2 linked regions of the Myxococcus xanthus genome follow. The protein of the gene in region 2 interacts with the protein of the main gene of each other region in a pairwise test. Links are inferred from orthologs where the notes say so. Each region holds a gene or a part of one and is shown on either strand. Other genes may lie near its edges. The genes, in order: panC and BHS09_RS19790.

What was found.
Region 1: the proteins of BHS09_RS19790 (region 2) and panC interact in binary tests that used the Escherichia coli proteins (3 or more experiments, as listed by UniProt). The link is inferred for Myxococcus xanthus from one-to-one orthologs.

Annotation. Positions count from the first base shown.
Region 1 is NZ_CP017174.1:2,337,951-2,341,241, reverse strand. What follows is about bases 300-3,278. They hold panC (pantoate--beta-alanine ligase), read right to left. Parts: upstream 2,239-3,278; coding sequence 1,360-2,238; downstream 300-1,359. Other genes in these bases: panB (3-methyl-2-oxobutanoate hydroxymethyltransferase), read right to left, coding at 2,241-3,158; smpB (SsrA-binding protein SmpB), read right to left, coding at 875-1,363; BHS09_RS09975 (ClpXP protease specificity-enhancing factor SspB), read right to left, coding at 320-841; BHS09_RS09980 (serine/threonine-protein kinase), read left to right, coding at 300-312. Outside these bases: more of BHS09_RS09980, read left to right, coding at 1-299. UniProt on the Escherichia coli protein: Catalyzes the condensation of pantoate with beta-alanine in an ATP-dependent reaction via a pantoyl-adenylate intermediate.
Region 2 is NZ_CP017174.1:4,780,483-4,783,700, forward strand. The notes cover bases 261-3,166. They hold BHS09_RS19790 (NUDIX hydrolase), read right to left. Parts: upstream 2,020-3,166; coding sequence 1,501-2,019; downstream 261-1,500. Other genes in these bases: BHS09_RS19780 (GMC family oxidoreductase N-terminal domain-containing protein), read left to right, coding at 261-657; BHS09_RS19785 (hypothetical protein), read right to left, coding at 641-1,525; BHS09_RS19795 (radical SAM protein), read right to left, coding at 2,032-3,030. Outside these bases: more of BHS09_RS19780, read left to right, coding at 1-260.

The sequences.
Region 1 (3,291 bases), 2.4 Mb from region 2 along the record:
GGGCTGCTGCTCCTGGCGCTGCTGGTGGGCACCGGCATCTGGCTGTGGCCCCAGCGCTCCACCCTGCTCATCCGGGTGATGTCAGCGACGGGGCTTCGCCTGTCCGCCCCGATGCTGCGCGTCGACAGCGACCCGCCCGGAGCCACCGTCTGGGTCCGGGACGCGGAGCTGGGGACAACGCCGCTGCTGCTCGAGAACCGCCATCCAGCAGGACGCGTCCCCATCCAGGTCCGGCTCAAAGGCCACCGCACGTGGAAGGGGACGTTCTCCGGCGGCGAGGCCGCCCACATCGAGGCGAAGCTGAAGCGCTGAGCGCGCCTCATTTCACCAGGCGGAGATGACCACGACGCGGCGGAGGTGGCTCGTCCGGGGGTCCGTCCGTGGGCGGAACGTCGGCGGGCGGATCATCGCGCCGCTCGCCCTGCACTTCCCGGAGGAAGGTGCGCGGGCGCTCCGCTGCCACCGGCACGGGTGCCACGGGCAGGGGCTGCGCCGGACGTGACGCAGCCGTCTGCTGGAGCAACTCCGGCGGCATGTCCTCCGGGTACATCCAGAACTCCTTCGTCACGTGGCTGGCGATGGCGAACAACGCCGACCACGGCACCGCGATGGTGAAGCGCGAGCCAGAGAAGCTCAGCGTGGAGCGCACGCCCCACTCGCCCACCGTGAGGTCCGGTGGGTCGAACCGGTACGAGAGATTGAGGCGCAGGTGCGCCTCCGTCTTGACGGAGGCTGGGACGAGCACGCCCGGACGGCGCGCGTCCAGGTGAATCATCACCATGCCCTGGTCGAGCGCGGCCAGCAGCCGCTCCTTCTTGTCGAGAACCTTCTTGTCGTCCATCGGTGTACGGCGAAAGAACTTCGGGCGCCCCTCTCAACGTCGGCGCATCGCCCGGTCCATCTCCCGCTTCGTCTCCCGCTCCTTGATGTCGTGGCGCCGGTCCTCGTGCGTCTTGCCCCGGCAGAGCCCCAGCTCCACCTTGGCACGGCCTTTCCTGAAGTACAGCACAAGCGGGATGATCGAATAGCCCCGCTCACGCACCTTCGCCGTCCAACGGTCGATTTCTCCTCGGTGCATCAACAACTTGCGCCCCCGAGTGGGAAGGTGGTCGAAGACGCTCGCCGCCTTGTAGGAGCCGATGTTCGCGTTGAGCAGGAAGAGCTCGTCCCCCTTGGGGAGCGCGTAGGCGTCCGACAGATTGGCGATTCCGTCTCGCAGAGACTTCACCTCGCTTCCCGTGAGCGACAGCCCGGCCTCCAGCTTTTCGTCGACCGTGTAGTCGAAACGCGCACGACGGTTTTCCGCGATGACTCTCACGCCGGGCTCGCTGCCCACTCCCTTTGACTTCCCTCCGGATGTCATACGCGTCCCGCGTTCTCCTCACCACCCAACTGCATGTTGTCGATGAGGCGCGTCGTGCCACTGAAGGCCGCGACGAGCAACCGGGCAGGCTGCCCGGGCGCCACCGAAGCCAGCGGCGTCAACCGCTCCGCATCCACCAGTTCCACGTAGTCTTCCCGGAGCCCCGCCGCTTCCAATTCGCGCCGGACGGCCGCCACCAGGGGCTCCGACTCCCGCGTGCCCTCGCGCAGCAGCGCCTGGGCGGCCTTGAGCCCCCGGGACAGGGCCAGCGCCCGCTGCCGCTCCTCGGGGGATAGGTAGGCATTGCGGCTGCTCATCGCCAGGCCGTCCGGCTCACGCACCGTCGGCATGCCGACGATGTCCGCGCCCAGGTGCAGGTCCTGGTTGAGTGCCCGGATGACCTGGAGCTGCTGGTAGTCCTTCTCCCCGAAGAGCGCCACCTCCGGGCGGAACAGCGTCAGCAGCTTCGTGACGACGGTGGCCACCCCGCGGAAGTGCCCCGGACGCCGGGCCCCGCACAGGCCCTGGCTGACGTCCGTCACCTCCACGTACGTCTGGTAGCCCTGCGGGTACATCACCTCCGGGCCCGCGGGCGCGAAGATGGCCTGCGCGCCCGCGCTGATGCACTTGGCGACGTCACCCTCGTAGTCCCGGGGGTAGCGGGACAAGTCCTCCCGCGGCCCGAACTGCGTGGGGTTCACGAAGATGGACACGGCCACCACGTCCGCGCGGCGCCGCCCCTCGCGAATGAGCGAGAGGTGACCCTCGTGCAGGAAGCCCATGGTGGGCACCAGCGCGAGCCGGTGCCCCTCCCGGCGCAGCCCCGCCGTCCAGTCCTTCACGTCCTCAACGGTTTTCAGGACGGCGGGAGCCATGACTAGGCGGGTCTCCCGTAGACGGGGCCCATCTTCTCGCCATCCTCGGTGGGCGCGGATGGCTCCACCCGGGCCGCCGGAGCCGGAGCCCCCGTCGCCAGCCGGATGTTCTTGTTCGCCTTGAAGGAGTGCTCCTCGTCCGGGAACGCGCCCTTGCGGACCTCCGCGAAGTACGTGCCCGCGGCATCCGTAATCGAGCCGTGGAGGTTGGCGTAGCGCTTCACGAACTTCGGCTTGAAGTCCGGGTTCATGCCCAGCAGGTCGTAGCAGACGAGAACCTGGCCATCACAGTCCACGCCGGCGCCAATGCCGATGGTGGGGATGGACAGGCGCTGCGTCACGGTGCGCGCCAGGTCCATGGGCACGCCTTCCAGCACCAGCGCGTAGGCCCCGGCCTGCTCCAGCGCCAGCGCATCGTCCAGAATCTGCCGCGCCTGGTCATCGCCACGGCCCTGGACGACATAGCCGCCCATCTTGTGGACGGACTGCGGCGTCAGCCCCAGGTGTCCCATGACGGGGATGCTCGCGCGGACGATGGCCCGCACCGTGTCCGCGAACTCGGCGCCGCCCTCCATCTTGATGCTGCCCGCGCCGCCTTCCGCCACCAGCCGGCCCGCGTTGCGGACCGCTTCCTGGTTCGACACCTGGTAGCTCATGAAGGGCAGGTCGGCCACGACGTGCGCCCGGCGCGCGCCACGGGCCACGGCGGCCGTGTGGTAGACCATCTGGTCCATCGTCACCGGCAGCGTGGAGTCATGCCCCTGGATGACCATGCCTAGCGAGTCGCCTATCAGCAGTACGTCCGCGCCTGCCTCTTCGAGGATGTGGGCGAACGTGGCGTCGTAAGCGGTGACCATGCAGATCTTCTGACCGATCTGCTTGAAGCGCTTCAGTGTGTGGATGGTGACCTTGTCCTTCACGGTTCACCTCCTATGGCTACGGGTTGAACGGCCTGACGGGTCCATTCGCGCCTCGCCGTCCCCTCAGGGGATCGCCGGGAGCCCTGGGCCCGCCACCGCACTCTAACGCCCCCGCGCCTGCCGTGGGGGCATT
Region 2 (3,218 bases):
AAGCTCGAGGGCAAGCTGGCGAAGCCACCCCGGGAGTTCAACGGGCGCGAAGTCCCCATGCCCGCCCTCTTCTCGCGGCACTTCGACACGCCGGAGCAGCAGGCCGCCGGGAAGATGATCTTCTCCGAGTACCCGGAGGAGCCGGACCTGCAGTCCTGGGTCCGCCAGGAGCAACTGGCGCCCGCGTACATCGACTCCTTCGCCCGGGAGAGCCGGCTCAACCTCCATGGCTTCATCGAGGAGTTCCCCCAGGCGGAGAACCGCCTGCGCTTCACGGGCAAGCCGGGCGAGCGCCAGGTGGAGATTCACTACGCGGTGGACGCGGGGTTCGCCGCGCGCTGGCAGTGGATGACCGACACCTTGATGCAGGTGATGAAGGCCGCGGGCTGCCGCGAGTCGGAGGTCTGGGTTTCGGGCGTGATTCGCCGGGCGGACCACTCGGTGGGCACGGCGCGCTTCGGCCAAGGGCCGGACTCGGGCGTCGTGGACGGGAGGCACCTCGTCTTCGGAACGAAGAACCTGTTCGCCCTCACCAACGGCAACTTCCCGAACAACGGCGCCATCAACCCGACGCTGACGCTCACCGCCCTCTCGCTGCGCTTCGCGGACCAGGTGCTGCCTAGCCTGGCGCCGTCACGCACTACAGCGCGGCCTTGAGCACGGCCAGCGCGACGATGGCCGCGACGGCGAACACCTCGCGCCGCGCGGGCGCCTCCTGGATGAAGGCGTTGGCGAACACCAGGGAGAAGAGCGTCACCGAGTTGAGGATGGGCCAGGCGACGACGCGGTTTCCCGCCGCCAGCGCCATGACGAAGGCGACCTGATTGCCCACGGTGAAGAGGGCGCGCACGAGCAGGTTGGTGCGTGCGCGGCCGTCCACGACCAGCTCGCTCAACTGCGCCCCTAGCGGCCCCCGGGCGCCGAAGAGGAGCAGCAGCACCAGACAGGCGGCGCTCCTCCAGAACATCAAGGCGGTACTCACCTCCAGGTTGGTCGCCACGCCCGAAGGCTGGCCCTGGAAGAAGAGCTCCCCGCAGAGGCTCTGCACGAGCACGGCCACGGTGATGAAGAACGCCGGCAGCCACAGGGCGCGGCGGTTGTCCGAGGCCCCTCCCGCCGCCAGCAGCGAGCAGCCGGACACGGCGAGGGCGAACAGGTACTCGGTCCAGTGCACCGTGCGGCCGGAGAGCATGAGCGCCAGGGGGATGAGCACATCCCCGATACGCGAGGCGATGTTCACCCGGGCGACCGTGAGGTGCCGGAAGCCGAAGGAGAAGGCGAAGGCCACCCCCTGGACGCTCACCGCGAACAGCGCGAGCTTCGCGTTGCCATAGAGCGCCCACCCCGCCCTGTCCTCCATGGGCAGCAGCGGCGTCAGCGCCGCCAGCAAGAGGAACGGGACGAAGTTGTTGGCGAAGTTGAGGACGAGGATGGACTGGCGGCGGAGCCCGTAGCTGAGCCGGTCGAAGACGCTGTTTCCCGACCGCAACAGGACGGACGTCAGCGAGTAGAGGACTGTTTCCATCGCGTCCGCGCGTCGGCGCTCGGCCCGGGGAAGAGGCGCTCCAGACAGGGCCACAACTGGGGATGACAGGGCTCATCCAGCAGGCGCCCCAGCTCCTCTGGCGCCAGGAAGATGCCCCCGTCCACCTCCCGCTCGGAGAAGCGCAGCGGGCCTTCCATTCGGGCGCGGTAGAGGAAGATGCGCCGGTGGTGCCCATCGTCGAAGATGAACTCGGCCACGGGCACCAGCGGCCCCTCCAGGCCCAGCTCCTCCAGGAGCTCCCGCTGGGCGGCCTCCAGGGGCGCCTCGCCCGCGCTCACGTGACCTCCCGCGGACGTGCACAGGTGGCCGGGCATGAAGGTCATGTGCCGGGAGCGCCGCTGCAGGAAGACCTTGCCGTCGCGCTCCACCATCACATGCACGATGCGATGGGGCAGCTTCTGGCCGTAGATCTGGTCGCGGGGCGCGCTCCCCACCACCTGCCCCTGGGTGTCGATGACGTCAATCAGCTCCATGCCACGGACATCCTATGCGACCAGGGGCTTCCGGCCTTCCATGGGAATGACCTCGATGCGGTCCCCCACCCACTTCCGGAAGTGTGCGTCCAGGTCGTAGTTCTCTTGCTTCCAACCGTCCTGGACGGAGCCCGTCACCAACGAGCTGAAGAAGAGCTTCTTGCCGGTGACGATCTCCTCGGTGCCCATCATCCCGTCCGGCCAGATGAGGAAGTAGTAGCGGCTGTAGTTGACGGTGCGGTCCGACAGGCGAATCTGCATGTCGGGGTAGCGCTCCCGCAGCCGCTCCACGGTCGCGGTGACATGCGACGTCTCCTCCGGCATCAACTCGCCGTAGATGTGATAGGCGCGGCCGGCGGAGAGCGTCCAGGAGATGGCCCAGTCGCGGATGCCCCGCTCGTAGATGAACTGGGCCAGCTCCTCGACATGCTGGCTGTTGTGGCGGTTGAGACAGGTCAGGATTCGCGGCGCCACGCCATTGTCCACGCACAGGCCTATGGCCCGGAGCGTCTCCTGGTAGGTGTTACCCTTGGCGTTGCGGCTGGGGCGAATCTCGTTGTTGACCCGCTCGTCCATGGAATCGAGGCTGATTTCCACGCGCGTGCAGCGAGACACCGTCTTCATCATCTGCTGCGTCAGGAAGGTGCCGTTGGTGCCGAGGATGGTGGCGACACCATGGTCCGTGAGCTTGTCGATGACGTTCAGCGTGTCTCGGCGCATCAACGGCTCACCGCCAGAGAGAATCTGTCGCATGATTCCCGCGCGGATGACTTCGTCGGCCACCTTGAGCTGCTGGGGCGTGGAGAGCCGCTTCGACGGCAGGTCCTCGACGTTCCCGTAGCAGTGGATACACACGAGGTTGCACGGCGCAGTGACCAGCCATCCACAACCGATGGGACTCCGCGGCACAGGCACGCAACCCTCGAACACCTTCGCCGAGAACTCATCGCGGAGGTTGTCGTAGATGATGGTGCCCCAGCTCTCCTGGCGCTCTCTGATGCGTACGGACATGGTGAGGAATTAAGAACAGCCCCGCAGCCGACAATGGGCCGCAGAGCCTTGGTTGATGAATCTGAGCCGCCCAATCGAAAGACACACCACGCCCGGGAGGACGCCCCTGCCGCCTTGGGCATGGGTACAGTCACGTCCGCCCGACAGCGCCCCCGAACCTTCCGGGGCTCCCCCTCGTGACCTCTTGA